One region of the Mesorhizobium sp. M1273 genome, then DNA from elsewhere that is predicted to be linked to it. Evidence: riboswitches for the same ligand, from Rfam matches in the RefSeq annotation. Region 1 holds a riboswitch; the other holds the start of a gene.

Region 1 (7,420 bases):
ATGCACAAGAAGCTCAGCACGGACGGCGAGGAACAGCTGACCGATTCCATGAAGATGTTCCGCATGGGGCTTGAGGGCGGCAAGCCGGCGAAGGGCCAGATCGGCGTGCAGCCGGAATGGTTCTACAAGGGCAACGGCACCATGGCGGTGGCGCCCGGGGCGGCGCTTATGTCGCCGGCCTTCGCCCAGGATGCCGGCGAGGAGCCGGAAATCGCCGGTATCTATGTGATCGGCGACGACGGCGCCCCGTTCCGCGTCGGCTTCACGCTGTCTAACGAGTTTTCCGACCATGTCACCGAGCGTGTGAACTATCTCTTCCTTGCCCATTCCAAGCTGCGCAACGCTTCGTTCGGGCCGGAGATCCTGATCGGCGATCTGCCGTCCGATATCCGCGGCGCTTCACGCATCCTGCGCGACGGCAAGCTGCTTTGGGAAAAGCCGTTCCTGTCGGGCGAGGCGAACATGTCGCACACCATTGGCAATCTCGAGCATCACCACTTCAAATACTCGGCCTTCCGCCAGCCGGGCGACGTGCATGTGCACATGTTCGGCACGGCGACGCTGTCCTTTGCCGACGGCATCAGGACCGAGGCCGGTGACGTATTCGAAATCGAGGCGCAGGATTTCGGCCTGCCACTGCGCAACCCGCTTGAAATCGAGCAGCCGGTGAAGGTGGCGGTGAAGGCACTTTGAGCCGGGCGTAGCCCGCAAGTGAGAGGAAGGTCAGCGCGCGGCGCGGAAATGCTTGGACAGTTTCAGGCCCTGTGCCTGATAATTCGAGCCGAGATCAGTGCCGTAGAGCGCCCGCGGCCGTTTCAGCATGTGCTCATAGACCAACCGTCCGACGATCTGGCCGTGGTCGAGGATGAACGGCACTTCGTGGCTGCGTACCTCGAGCACCGCCCGGCTGCCGGCGCCGCCCGACGCCGAATGGCCGAAACCCGGGTCGAAGAAACCGGCATAATGGACGCGGAACTCGCCGACCAGCGGATCGAAGGGCGTCATCTCGGCCGCGTAGAGCGGCGGCACATGCACCGCCTCGCGCGACACCAGAATATAGAATTCGTCCGGATCGAGCACCAGCTCGCCGGCACCGCTCTTGTAGAGCGGCTCCCAGAAATCGACGACCTCCTGCGCGGCGCGCTTGTCGACGTCGACCAGGCCGGTGTGGTGCTTGCCGCGATAGCCGACCAGCCCGTCCTTGTCTCCGTCGAGATCGATCGATAGCGCGATGCCCCCGCCTGAGATGTTGGGTGGTTCGGTGGCGACCAACATTTCGGCGCGGTGCAACTCGTGCAGCTCGTTTTCCGACAAGAGCGCATTGCCGGTGCGGAACCTGATCTGCGACAGCCGCGAGCCGGTCCGCACGACGATCGGGAAAGTGCGCGGGCTGACCTCCAGGTAGAGCGGGCCTTCATAGCCGGCGGCGATCTTGTCGAACTCGTGGCCGCGGTCGGTCATTACCCGAGTGAAGATATCGAGCCGTCCGGTCGAGCTTTTCGGGTTGGCGGAGGCGGAAATATGGGCGGGCAGCGCCAGGCTTTCGAGCAGCGGCACGATGTAGACGCAGCCGGTTTCCAGCACGGCACCTTCGGCGAGGTTGATCTCGTGCAGCTTCAGCCGGTCGAGCTTGTCGGCAACCCTGTGGTCCGGGCCGGGCAAGAAGGAAGCACGCACCCGCCAGGCCTTGTCGCCGAGCCTGAGGTCAAGGCTGGCCGGCTGGATCTGATCGGCATCGAGCGTGCGCGGCGATTTCAGCGCGCCCGTCTGGAACAGCGCGGAAATATCCTGATCGGGAAGAATGCCTGTCTGCCGCAAGGGTCTGGCTCCGTTCGAACGCCGGGCGAGGTCTTGTTCTGTCGCAGGTCCGACCGTGGACGCGTTTGGCACCTGCTTGGTACAACCCTCTTAATCATGCCGGCAATTGACGCAAGCGTGGCGCGGGTCTAAAGCTCGTTATCCCGTGGTGATTTGGCCGGTCGGCTTGCAGCCACGTTAAACAAGTCGCTAAAGGACCGTCGGGCCGCAAGGCCATATGGACCGGTTGCGACTTTCGCGACCGGTTTTTTGTTGTTTGGACCAATTTTGGTGTTTGGATAGAATGATGACCAAGAAGCGCGACTGGAAGCCTCAGACCGCACTCGTGCATGCCGGAACGCTGCGTTCCGGCTTCGGCGAGACCTCCGAGGCGATGTATCTCACCCAAGGCTATGTCTACGAGACGGCGCAAGCGGCGGAGGCCCGCTTCAAGGGCGAGGAGCCGGGCTTCATCTATTCGCGCTATGCCAATCCGACGGTCGACATGTTTGAGAAACGCATGTGCGCGCTGGAAGGAGCCGAAGACGCGCGCGCCACGGCATCCGGCATGGCGGCGGTGACGGCAGCACTGCTGTGCAGCGCCAAGGCGGGCGACCATATCGTGGCGGCGCGCGCGCTGTTCGGCTCCTGCCGCTGGGTGGTCGAGACGCTGGCGCCGAAATACGGCATTGAGGCAACGCTGGTCGACGGCACCGACATCGCCAATTGGGAAAAGGCGGTCAAGCCGAACACCAAACTGTTCTTCCTGGAAAGCCCGACCAATCCTACGCTGGAAGTGATCGACATTGCCGCCGTCGCGGCACTTGCCAATGCGATCGGCGCCAGGCTGATCGTCGACAATGTGTTCGCCACGCCCTTGCAGCAGAAACCCCTGCAGCTCGGCGCCCACATCGTCGTCTATTCGGCCACGAAGCATATTGACGGCCAGGGGCGCTGTCTTGGCGGCATCGTTCTGTCGGACAAGAAATGGATCGACGAGAACCTGCATGACTATTTCCGCCACACCGGCCCAAGCCTCTCGCCCTTCAATGCCTGGACGCTGCTGAAAGGCCTGGAGACGCTGCCGCTACGCGTACGCCAGCAGACGGAAAGTGCCGGCCGCATCGCGGATTTCCTGGCCGAGCGCCCGCAAATCGCCCGTGTCATCTATCCCGGCCGTGCCGATCACCCGCAAGCGGCCGTGGTCAAGAGGCAGATGTCGGGTGGCTCGACGCTGATCTGCATGGATGTGAAGGCCGGCAAGCAGGGGGCCTTTGCCTTCCAGAACGCACTCGACGTCGTGCTCATTTCCAACAATCTCGGCGACGCCAAGAGCCTGATCACCCATCCGGCCACGACGACGCACAAGAACTTGACCGATGAGGCCCGCGCCGAGCTCGGCATCGGACCGGGAACGCTCAGGCTGTCAGTTGGCCTTGAGGACGCCGACGACCTGCTCGAAGACATCGAGCAGGCACTGAGGTTTGCCGGATAAGGGCTGGCCGAACAGAGGCGAGCGGGGACGCGCCGATCAGGCGCCGGACGGGGTCTCTTCCAGCTCCGCGACGGCCTTGGTCTGGATAGTCATCACATTGCCGCGCCAGTCGACGGCGCCGCTCAGCCATCCGCGCGCCCAAATGGCGGGAAGCATCAGGTCTCGCGCCATCATCGCCGGGATGGTGCGCAGCGACAGCTGCCATCCCTTGGCCGAGGCCAAGGCGCATTCCGGCAGGTAGGCCGCAACCAGCACGGCGATGGCGGTTGCCGGCAGGCTGACGCCGGCGTCAGCCGCCGCGATCAGCGCAAGCACCAGCGGCGGCGCCGCGCCGATCAGGATCTCGGGGGCGAAGAACAGCGCGAAGGTGACGCGGCGCAGCCGCGCCCAGCGCGCCTGCCGCGACCAGATCTCGCCAAGCGTGCGCCGGCCGAGCGGCTGTTCGAAGGGCGAGGCGACAAGATTGACCCGCAGTCCGAGCCCGTTGACCAGCTTGGTCGCGGCGGCGTCCTCGGCGATCTCGGCGGCAAGCGCGCGGATGCCGCCATTGGCGTCGAGCATCGGCTTGTTCCACAACATGCTCTTGCCCTGCGCGAAGCCGAGGCCGAGCGCCTCTCCAGCGTACTGCCAGCGTGCCTGCAGCGTGTTGAGAAAGGCGCATTCGACCTCCCCCCAGAAGCCGTCCGGCCGCGAGCCGATCGGCGTCGAGCAGACGAGGCCAGTGCCATGCCGCCATGCCGCCATCAGCTGCTGGACGTAGTCGCTCGGCATAAGCACATTGGAATCGGCAAGGATGACCCAGCGATAATGCGCCGCTTCCCAACCCTTCACGCAATTGTTGAGTTTTGGATTGCCGCTGATGCGGTCGTCACCGACTAGAAGGCGGGCGCGAATAGCTGGAAAGCGCGCCATTGCGGCGGTGATCGGCTTGACCACCGGGTCGTCGGCATGGGCAACGCAGAAGATGAGTTCGTAGCGCGGCCAGTCGAGTGAGAAGGCGCGCTCCAGCGTCTCTTCGGCAAACGGCTCGATGCCGCGTGCCGGGATGACGATCGATACCGGCGGCGCGTTGGCGGGCGGTGCGATCCTGGCTGGTCGCTTCAGCTTCAGCGAAGCTAACAGGATGCTGGCGAGATTTGAAAGAAGGAGGGCTATGGAAAGGAGGGCGGCTGCGAATGTCGGTTCCATCGAGATCTGGTCACTCCAGAAGTGCCGGCCGCATGACGGCCGTTTTCAACAATTCGACAGAACGCTGAGTCGCCCGGCACAAGCCTGCACACCATCATTGTCATGTGTCACTTAAATGACATTGTTTTTCGGCACCTGCGCTCGAGTCGGGCAAGGAGATGACGCGCATCGTTGATCAAACTGCGCTGAGCGTCGAAAGTTCCATCTACATTGCTTTGGAGCAGTTTATGTACAGCGCCGTCACCCGCAACATCGAAGTGCAGGTCAGGCCGTTCTATCTGGAGGATCACTCCGACCCGCCGCAAAACCGCTATGTCTGGGGATATCAGGTGACCATCGACAATCAGTCGGATGAGTTCGTGCAGCTTCTGTCGCGCTACTGGCACATTACCGACGGCACCGGCAAGGTCGAGGAAGTGCGCGGCCCCGGGGTCGTCGGCGAGCAACCCGGACTCAACCCCGGCGACAGCTATCAGTATACGTCTGGATGCCCGCTCTCGACGCCGTCCGGCATCATGGTCGGGCACTACACCATGCGCAACAGGCGGGGCGAGACGTTCGACGTCGCCATCCCCGCCTTCTCGCTCGACTTGCCGGGAATGCGGCGCACCGTCAATTGACGGCCGTCATCCGGCCGCTGCAAACTCCGCCGGGTCGAAGTCATATTGCTTCGAGCAGAATTCGCAGGCGACGTGAATGCTGCCATCCTCGGTGCTGTCCCTGATCTCCTCGGCGGAAAAGCCTTCGAGGATGCCGTGGATCTTCTCCCTCGAGCATGAGCACTGGTCGGCGACCGGCACCCCGCCGAACACGCGGACGCCATGCTCGTGGAAAAGCCGGTAAAGCAGCCGTTCGGCACCGATCGTCGGATCGATCAGCTCGGTCGGTTCAATAGTACCAAGCAGCGCCAGCAGCTCCTGCCAGGAATTGTCGGTCGGGTCGTGGATTTCCTCACGCGGATCGCCGTCGCCACCTGGAAGGTCGGGTACGCGCATGCGCTCCGCCGATTGCGGCAGGAATTGTGCCAGCAGGCCACCGGCCCGCCATTGTTCGCGGGCACCGCCGACGCCGGGCGTCAGAAGCTTGGCAACCGAAAGCCGGAGGTCGGTCGGAATCTGCTCAGACTGGCGGAAATAAGTGCGTGCGGCATCTTCCAGTGTGACGCCGTCGAGCTGGACGATGCCCTGGTAGCGTTGTGTGTGGGCGCCCTGGTCGATGGTCAGCGCCAGGACGCCGCTGCCGAGCAGCGTCTGCGGTGACGTCTCGCCGGCAGAAGTCAAAGCCTGCAGCCGGTCGGCATCGAAGCGGGCATAAGCGCGCAGCGCGTGCGGCGTGGAGAAATCCGCGACCAGCATGTCGACCGGCCCGTCGGTGCGGGTCTGCAGAATGAACTTGCCCTCGAACTTCAGCGAAGTTCCGAGCAATACCGTCAACACACAGGCTTCAGCCAGGAGCCGGGCGACCGGCTCGGGATAGTCGTGGCGGCTGAGAATAGCATCGAGCATCGGCCCGAGCTGGACGGTGCGACCGCGCACGTCGAGCGGGCCGACCTCGAACGGCACGACATGGTCGTCGCCGGCGTAGCCGAATTCGCCGAGCTTGGGTTTATGTTCAGCCAATTGATGAGTTTCCAACATGACAAAGCTCCGGGGCGCGGCGATGCCGCCCTCCGGGGCGCATGCGACGAGACGCGCTCGATTTGCGTGATGCGCCTGAGATAGGCACCACCAACTCCCGGATCAAGGCGGCCCAGATCAAGGCGGCGCAGATCAGGCCGGCCCGGATCACCGCGGCTCGTATCAAGCGCCCAGGCACCAGGCCAGGACCGCCTTCTGGGCATGGAGCCGGTTCTCGGCCTCGTCGAACACCACCGAATGCGGTCCGTCGATGACCTCGTCGGTAACCTCCTCACCGCGATGCGCCGGCAGACAGTGCATGAACAGCGCATCCGGCTTGGCTTTCGCCATCAGTGCCGCATTGACCTGATAGGGCAGGAAGACATTGTGGCCGCGGGCACGGTGCTCCTGGCCCATCGACACCCAGCAGTCGGTGACGATGCAGTCGGCCTCGTGAACGGCCTCCTCGGGCGAACGGGTGAATTTCAGCTTGCCGCCATTGGCTTTCGACCAGTCGACATGCTTCTGGGCCGGTTCGCTGCCCTCGGGCACGGCGACATTCAGCTTGAAATGGAACCGCGCGGATGCCTCCAGCAGCGAATGCAGCACGTTGTTGCCGTCGCCGGTCCAGGCGATCGTTTTACCGGCCACCGGACCGCGGTGCTCTTCGAAGGTCATGATGTCGGCCATCAGCTGGCAGGGATGGGTCTCGTCGGTCAGCCCGTTAATGACGGGGACCGTAGCGTTTTCCATCAGTTCCAGCAGCCGGTCATGCGAGGTGGTGCGGATCATGATGGCATCGACGTAGCGCGACAGCACCTTGGCCGTGTCGGCAATGGTCTCCGAGCGGCCAAGCTGCATCTCGGTGCCGGTCAGCATGATCGTCTCGCCACCCAACTGCCGCATACCGACGTCGAACGACACGCGCGTGCGCGTCGACGGCTTGTCGAAGATCATCGCCAGCACCTTGCCTTCGAGCGGCTTGCTGCGTTCGCCGGCCTTGAGCCTTGCCTTTCGCACCGCTGCGTCGTCGAGCATGAAGCGCAGATCGCCTTCGGAAACGGCGGAAAGATCGGTGAAATGGCGAAGGGACATCAGGAATTCCAGGATTACTTCGCAGCGGCAGCGACGATGGCATCTGCCAGGCTCTTGGCGCCGGCACGAATGCGCTCGAGCGCTTCGTGGATCTCGGCGTCGGTGACGGTGAGAGGCGGCAGCAGGCGGATAACGTTGTCGCCGGCCGGAACCGTCAAGAGATGCTGGTCACGCAGTGCCACCGTGACCTTGGTGTTGGGCATCGCGCATTTAAGCCCGAGCATCAGGC
Region 2 (7,420 bases), on a different contig from region 1:
CTCTCTCAGCGTTCCTTTCTGACCCATTCGGCAGCGAAAGTCATAAGACAAGCAATTCCAGGAAAAGTGTGAAACGGTTTTCCGTCCGGAATTGCGCAAAACAAAGAGATAGAGCCGTTCGGCGTTTCTGTGAAACGATGAACCGCTCTAAGCCAGGCCGGCCTGCGATCGGCCTGCCGCGGCTTATCCCTTCGGCGGGTGTTCGACTGCCTGGCGGCCGAAATCCGGTACGTCGATATCCTGGCCGGCCTCGATGATCGAGCGGCGGACGGCGCGGGTGCGGGTGAACAGGTCGAACAGTTTTTCGCCGTCGCCCCAGCGGATCGCCCGCTGCAGCGAGGACAGATCCTCGGAAAACCGCGCCAGCATTTCGAGAATGGCGTCCTTGTTGTGCAGGCAGACGTCGCGCCACATGGTCGGGTCGGACGCCGCGAGACGGGTGAAGTCGCGAAAGCCGGAAGCCGAGTATTTGATGACCTCGGACTTGGTCACCGACTCCAGATCGTCGGCGGTACCGACGATGTTGTAAGCGATGATATGCGGCAGGTGCGAAACGATGGCCAGCGTCATGTCGTGATGCTGCGGGTCCATCGTGTCGATGTTGGAGCCGCAGCGGCGCCAGAATTCCGAGAGCTTTTCCAGTGCTGCGGGATCGGTGCCGGGCAGCGGCGTGAAAATGCACCAGCGGTTCTCGAACAGTTCGGCAAAACCGGCGTCCGGTCCCGATTTTTCGGTGCCGGCCAAAGGATGGCCGGGGATGAAGTGCACGCCATCAGGCACGTGCGGCTGCATCTGCGCGATCACCGACGCCTTGGTCGAGCCGACATCGGTGAGGATGGCGCCCTTCTTCAGCGCCGGCGCGATCTCCGCGGCGACCGTACCGGAAGAACCGACCGGCACCGAAACGATAACCAGATCAGCATCGCGAACCGCCTCTTTCGCATCCGTCGTATAGGTGTCGCCAAGGCCGAGTTGGCTCGCCCGTGCCAGCGTCGCTTCGCTGCGCGTCGAAATCGCGATTTGGCCGGCGAGCCCCTCGCGGCGGATGACGCGGGCCAGCGACGAGCCGATCAGGCCGATGCCGACCAGCGCGATTTTTTCGAACATCGGTGATGTCATGGTGTTCTAGCTTTTCAGGAATGTCGCGAGTGCTGCGACAACGCCGCGATTGGCCTCTTCGGTGCCGATGCTCATGCGCAGCGCGTTGGGAAAACCGTACCCGGAAACGCGCCGCAATATGTAGCCGCGCGCACTGAGGTAGTCGTCGGCGGCCGCCGCCGAATGCTTTTTGTCCTCGGGAAAGTGGATGAGGCTGAAATTGCCGACGCTCGGTGTCACCCGCAGCCCGAGCCCGCTTAGTTGCTCGCTCAGCCAGGCTAGCCAGGTCTCGTTGTGCGCGACGCTGCGTTCGATATGGGCGCGGTCGTGGATCGCCGCGATGCCGGCCTCGATTGCCGTTGCATTGACGTTGAAAGGCCCGCGCACGCGGTTGATCGCGTCGATGACGTGCATTGGCGCATACATCCAGCCGATCCGCGCCCCGCCCAGGCCCAATTTGGAGAAAGTGCGGGTCATGACCACGTTTTCCGCGCTGGCCACCAACTCGACGCCGGCTTCATAATCGTTGCGCCGGACATATTCGGCGTAAGCTGCATCCAGCACCAGAAGCACGTTTCGCGGCAGGCCGGCATGCAGGCGGCGCACCTCCTGGAACGGCACGTAGGTGCCGGTTGGATTGTTTGGATTGGCAAGGAAGATGATCCGGGTAGCCGGCGTCACCGCGGCGAGGATCGCATCGATGTCGGCGCGTTCATCGGTCTCCTTGACCGTCACCGGGACGGCACCGGCCGACTGTATGTAGATCTTGTAGACCATGAAGCCGTGTTCGGTGATGATGGCTTCGTCGCCGGGTGCGAGGTAGGTCTGCGCCAGCAGGCCCAGAATCTCGTCGGAGCCGTTGGAGCAGACGATGTTCGCCGGGTTGAGCCCGTGCACCTCGGCGATCGCTTCCCTCAGGCGCCTGGCGCTGCCGTCGGGATAGACCGCGAGCTTGTCGGCGACCGCGCGCGCGGCCTCTATCGCCTTTGGCGAAGGACCGAGCGGGTTCTCGTTCGCCGACAATTTATGGACCTTGGCGACACCTTCAGGCGCCGCGCTCTTGCCGGGCACATAGGCTTCGATGTCCATGATGCCGGCGCGGGGCCTTGGACGTGTCTGATCCGGTGTCTGGCTCATTTCATGAAATCCGTCGAGAGTGCCTCCATCCGGAAGCCGCAGCGGAAATACAAGCCGTGGCCCGGAATGTCGAGGGCCGGCAATTCGGGATCAAGAACTTGCCGTTGACGAAGCCATGCGCGAGTCATAGAAGAACGGCTACAGTTCCGTGGTGATTTGGCCGGTCGGCTTGCAGCCACGTTAAACAACTTGCTAAAGGGCCGTTTGCATCTTGTAACCGGCTTTGCGAAGGCATGGCCGGTTTTTTGTTGCCCGGACCGGTGGACAACTGAAGGCCGGGCAAGGAGATGTGATGGTCGCTTTGCGCGCTCGAAAAACCAATAACGAGGCCGACCAGCCGTCGAGCCCGGTGTTGCGTTTCGGCGCCGACAAGCCGCTCAAGCTCGACGCCGGCACGCTGCTGTCGCCGTTCCAGATCGCCTACCAGACCTATGGCACGCTCAACGACGCGCGCTCCAACGCCATCCTCGTCTGCCATGCGCTGACCGGCGACCAGCATGTCGCCAACACCAATCCGGTGACCGGCAAGCCGGGCTGGTGGGAAGTGCTGATCGGTCCCGGCAAGATCATCGATACCGACCGTTTCTTCGTCATCTCGTCAAACGTCATCGGCGGCTGTCTCGGCTCTACCGGCCCCGCCTCGACCAATCCCGCCACCGCCAAGCCCTACGGGCTCGACCTGCCGATCATCACCATCCGCGACATGGTGCGGGCGCAGTTGATGCTGGTCGAGCATTTCGGCATCGAACAGCTGTTCAGCGTGCTGGGCGGCTCGATGGGCGGCATGCAGGTGCTGCAATGGGCCTCCAGCTATCCGGAGCGCGTCTTCTCGGCGCTGCCGATCGCCACCGGCGCCCGCCATTCCTCGCAGAACATCGCTTTCCATGAGGTCGGCAGGCAGGCGGTGATGGCCGACCCCGACTGGCATGGCGGCAAATATTTCGAGCATGGCAAGCGGCCGGAAAAGGGGCTGGCGGTGGCGCGCATGGCCGCCCACATCACCTATCTGTCGGAAGCAGCGCTGCACCGCAAGTTCGGCCGCAACCTGCAGGGCCGCGAAGCCCTGACCTTCGGTTTCGATGCCGACTTCCAGATCGAGAGCTATCTGCGCCATCAGGGCATGACCTTCGTCGATCGCTTCGATGCCAACTCCTATCTCTACATGACACGGGCGATGGACTATTTCGATCTCGCCGCCGACCATGGCGGCCGGTTGGCCGATGCCTTCGCCGGCACCAAGACGCGCTTCTGCCTGGTTTCGTTCACCAGCGACTGGCTGTTCCCGACCGAGGAGAGCCGCTCGGTCGTGCACGCGCTGAACGCGGCCGGCGCTTCGGTCTCGTTCGTCGAGATCGAGACCGACCGCGGCCACGACGCCTTCCTGCTCGACGAGCCCGAACTGTTCGCCGCCATCAAAGGCTTCATCGCCTCGGCCGCCCGGGCAAGAGGGCTTGGCGCATGACCCCGAAAGGTTGCAGGCTGTTCGGATCAGGACCATGCGCCAGGCATCAGCGCATGACCCCGAAAAGTTGCAGACTTTTCGGATCAGGATCATGTGCCGAGCAAGAGCCGAAGGCATGAGCGTCAATCGCGCCCAGCGCGTCGACCTCGAAGTCGTCGCCGATCTCATCCCGCCGCAGTCGCGGGTGCTGGACGTCGGTTCCGGCGACGGCCTGCTGCTCGAATTGCTGCAGGAGACCAAGAAGGTCGACGGTCGCGGGCTGGAACTGTCGCAGCGCGGCGTCAACGAATGCGTGGCGCGCGGCCTGTCGGTTATTCAAGGCGATGCCGACAAGGATCTCCAATTCTATCCCGACAAGGGTTTCGACTTCGTCGTTCTGTCGCAGACCTTGCAGGCGACCCGCAATCCGAAGCTGGTGCTCGACGAACTGCTCCGGATCGGCAACCGCGCCATCGTCTCATTCCCGAATTTCGGCCACTGGCGGGTGCGCCTTTCGCTGCTCTTCAACGGCCGCATGCCGGTGACCAAGGACCTGCCCTATTCCTGGTACGACACGCCCAACATCCATTTCTGCACCATTCGCGACTTCGTCAATCTGTGCGACGAGCTTGGCGCGACGGTGGAAAAGGCAACCGCGCTCGACGCCAACGGCCAGCGGATCGGCTTCTCGATGCCGTGGTGGTTCTGGAATTTTTTCGGCCAGCAAGCGGTATTCCTGCTGAAACGATAGGTTTGACAGGCAGAAGCAACGAACCTCAGACCTGCGCAAGAAACCATATTTTCAATTTTCAATCCAATGAAGTTGCCCGGCATTCTTTGTTGCTTTAACAGGTCTCAAACGGGTTGGTTTGGGGGAAGCAATGAAGACGTTAGTCTTAGCAACAGCTTTGATGTCGGCCACTTTGATTTCCGGATGCACGACGTCGAAGACCGATTTCCAGAATGGACAAGTCGCGTTGAGCGGCAGCCCGGCGCTGAAACGGCAGGCGATCCAGCGGTGCATGACCAAATTCAAGATGCGGTTCGGCAAGGTTGAAAGGGCAAACCTCGCCGCGCTCATGAACGTCCCGGATGCCGGATTGGAACACACGTTCTGCACGCGATTGATGAACGGCTTCGCGAACGGGAGGATCAACTACTCGGATTACCTGGCTGCATTGTCGCACGGCGACATGTCCAACGCGATCAAGGTGCTGCAGGGGCGGTGAAGCTGCCGATGCAGACGCGATCCAAATTCGGTGCTGCCAGATGGATGGCGGCACCATAGACGCCGGTTGTACCCGATCATTCCCTCTATTCAAGCACGTCCGTGGCCTTGTGCGGGTGCTGGACGCCATCAACGAAGACCACGTCGGACCGGGAATTGCCGGTACGCAGCGGCAATATCTCCTGATAGGCGGGCGAGTCGTACCATGCGCGCGCCTGCTGCCTATCGGGAAATTCGATGATTATGAGATAGCCCGGCCAGGTGTTTTCAACGACTTCCACCTCGCCTCCGTGCACCACGAAGCGGCCGCCAAACGGTTCCAGCGTGGCATCGATCTTGTGCAGGTACTCGACGATCTGCGGTCCCGGCGTGACCTGGCGCATATGGGCGACGGCGTAGGCGGTCATGGCGTAACTCCTTGTGGTCGAAGGCCGGACAACCGGCTTGATGGGAGCAGTTTGCCGAGACGTCGCGCACAGGTCGATTACCCCCGAGGTAATGACACTGAATACAAAACCGACGCGCCGCTGCCGTCAGCGGAAAGATATTTCCGCCTGGCACCGATGATTTCCACCCACCTGCGCTGTCCTTATCGATGAGCGCGCCTGGATGGTCCGGCGGCCGGGAATAGAGAGGTGATCCATGGGATCGTTGCAAAATCAGAATGTCGTCGTCGTCGGAGGCAGCCGTGGTGTCGGCCGCTCCATCGCGGAGGCCGCCCTCAAGGAGAAAGCGACGGTGCTGGCCGTCGCCCGCGGAAAACAGGCCCTGGCGCAATTTGCCTGGGAGGTCTCGGGCGTGAAGACGCTCGCGGCCGATGCTACGATGGACTCCGCCCCGGATAAGGTCTTCGCCGCGCTTGAGCCGGACGTACTGGTGATCTGCGCAGGTGCGCTGGCGCCTTCTGCGCCGGTGCATGAACAGAACTGGAAGGCGTTCTCGGCAAATTGGGACACGGACGTCAAGGCGTCGTTCCTGTTTTGCCGGGCCGCTCTGCGGCGTCCGCTCAAGCCGGGGACCCGGATCGTTCTGATCTCCAGCGGCGCGGCCTTGACCGGCGGACCACCGAACGCCGGCGGCTATGCTGGCGCAAAACGCATGCAGATGTTCCTGGCCGGTCATAGCCAGAAGGAGGCCGACCGGCTTGGCCTCGGCCTGCGCTTCATGGCGCTCGCGCCGATGCGCATCATGCCGGAAACCGGCGTGGGCAAAGCCGGCGTCGACAGCATAGCGGCCTATATGGGCATCCAGCCGGCGGACTTCATCGCCGCCATGACCGACATGCAAACGCCGGCCGATGTCGGACGGGCGGTGGTCGCACTCGCCACCGGCCAGCCGCAAGGCAGTTCCTTCATGGTGAGCGGTAGCGGGCTTGCCCCGGCCGCCTGAGGGGCGCGTAATGCAACGCTCGCTCGTAACCGCACAAGCCACATGACAGACGCTCAACCACCTCTGGAACCATCACGCCAGCCGATCCTCGATCGGCTGGCCTTCGAGAAGGTCACGGCCGCGCATCGCCGCGAGCTCAAGCTGCATTGTTATCGCATGATGGGTTCGCTGCACGAGGCCGACGACCTCGTCCAGGACACGTTGCTTCGCGCCTGGCGCGCAAGATCGGAGTTCGACGGGCGAGGTTCGGTTCGCGGTTGGCTCTACATGATCGCGACCAACGCTTGCCTCAACGCCATCAAGGCGAGGTCGAGGGCGCGTCGCATTCTCCGGGAACCCGGACGGCCGCCCTCGCACGGGGCGGCCATAGGCGGGCCGGTAGCCGACATCGCCTGGCTGGAGCCCTACCCCGACGCCGAGCTTCCAGACGTTGCCGGCAGCGAGCCAGGTCCGGAAGCCCGTTACGAGAGCCGCGAGGCCGTCCAGCTCGCCTTCGTCGCGGCGATCCAGGATCTGCCGCCCAGGCAGCGCGCCGCGCTGCTGCTTGCCGACGTCCTCGGATGGTCGGCTGTCGAGACGGCGCGTTTGCTGGGCGGATCGACGGCTTCGATCAACAGCGCGTTGCAACGGGCCCGCGCAACGCTGGCGGCGCGCTATCCTCAGGGACGGCCGGCCAGCCGATCACGGCCCAGCCCCGAAGAAGGCCTGCTGCTCGAACGCTACATGCAGGCCTGGCAGGCCGCCAATCTCGACAGCTTGATCGAGCTGCTGCGTGAGGACGCCATCTACACCATGCCGCCTTGGCGTGAATGGTATCAAGGCCGCGAAGCGATCCGCGGTTTCTTCGAGACCGTCTGGCCTAAGTTTGGCGGCTTCCGCACACTGGCCACCCGCGCCAATGCCCAGCCGGCGGTCGGGGTTTATTCCCGCAGCCACGACGGCCCTGAATGGCGGGCCCATTCCCTGCATGTGTTCGACGCAGCCGAGGGCGGGATCGCTTCCTTGACGATCTTCATAGGGCCGCTCGGGCCATCTCTGTTCCCGGCCTTCGGCCTGCCACCAGCCTAGCTTACCCCTGGGCCAGCCTTATCGGTCAAGTTCCGGGAAATAGGGGTCCGAGAAAAACC

The links. Region 1 has a riboswitch for S-adenosylmethionine ahead of NKH30_RS12355 (O-succinylhomoserine sulfhydrylase). Riboswitches for the same ligand answer to the same signal wherever they lie in the genome.
Region 2: it holds a riboswitch for S-adenosylmethionine, as region 1 does, so the genes downstream of both, metX (homoserine O-acetyltransferase MetX) here and NKH30_RS12355 (O-succinylhomoserine sulfhydrylase) in region 1, are expected to answer to the same signal.

What each region holds. Positions count from the first base shown of each region.
Region 1 is NZ_JAMYLV010000009.1:65,137-72,556, forward strand. Features, by position in the region: gene araD1 (AraD1 family protein) at 1-693, shown strand, start outside; gene NKH30_RS12350 (2'-deoxycytidine 5'-triphosphate deaminase) at 724-1,818, opposite strand; SAM riboswitch at 1,954-2,031, shown strand; gene NKH30_RS12355 (O-succinylhomoserine sulfhydrylase) at 2,102-3,292, shown strand; gene NKH30_RS12360 (ceramide glucosyltransferase) at 3,329-4,480, opposite strand; gene apaG (Co2+/Mg2+ efflux facilitator ApaG/CorD) at 4,708-5,100, shown strand; gene NKH30_RS12370 (Hsp33 family molecular chaperone) at 5,107-6,117, opposite strand; gene argF (ornithine carbamoyltransferase) at 6,280-7,191, opposite strand; gene NKH30_RS12380 (aspartate aminotransferase family protein) at 7,206-7,420, opposite strand, start outside.
Region 2 is NZ_JAMYLV010000005.1:266,909-274,328, reverse strand. Features, by position in the region: gene NKH30_RS08845 (prephenate/arogenate dehydrogenase family protein) at 184-1,119, opposite strand; gene hisC (histidinol-phosphate transaminase) at 1,126-2,235, opposite strand; SAM riboswitch at 2,374-2,451, shown strand; gene metX (homoserine O-acetyltransferase MetX) at 2,528-3,697, shown strand; gene metW (methionine biosynthesis protein MetW) at 3,813-4,427, shown strand; gene NKH30_RS08825 (hypothetical protein) at 4,479-4,700, opposite strand; gene NKH30_RS08820 (hypothetical protein) at 4,699-4,905, shown strand; gene NKH30_RS08815 (DUF1330 domain-containing protein) at 4,991-5,311, opposite strand; gene NKH30_RS08810 (SDR family NAD(P)-dependent oxidoreductase) at 5,547-6,293, shown strand; gene NKH30_RS08805 (RNA polymerase subunit sigma-70) at 6,336-7,361, shown strand; gene NKH30_RS08800 (DUF1194 domain-containing protein) at 7,380-7,420, opposite strand, start outside.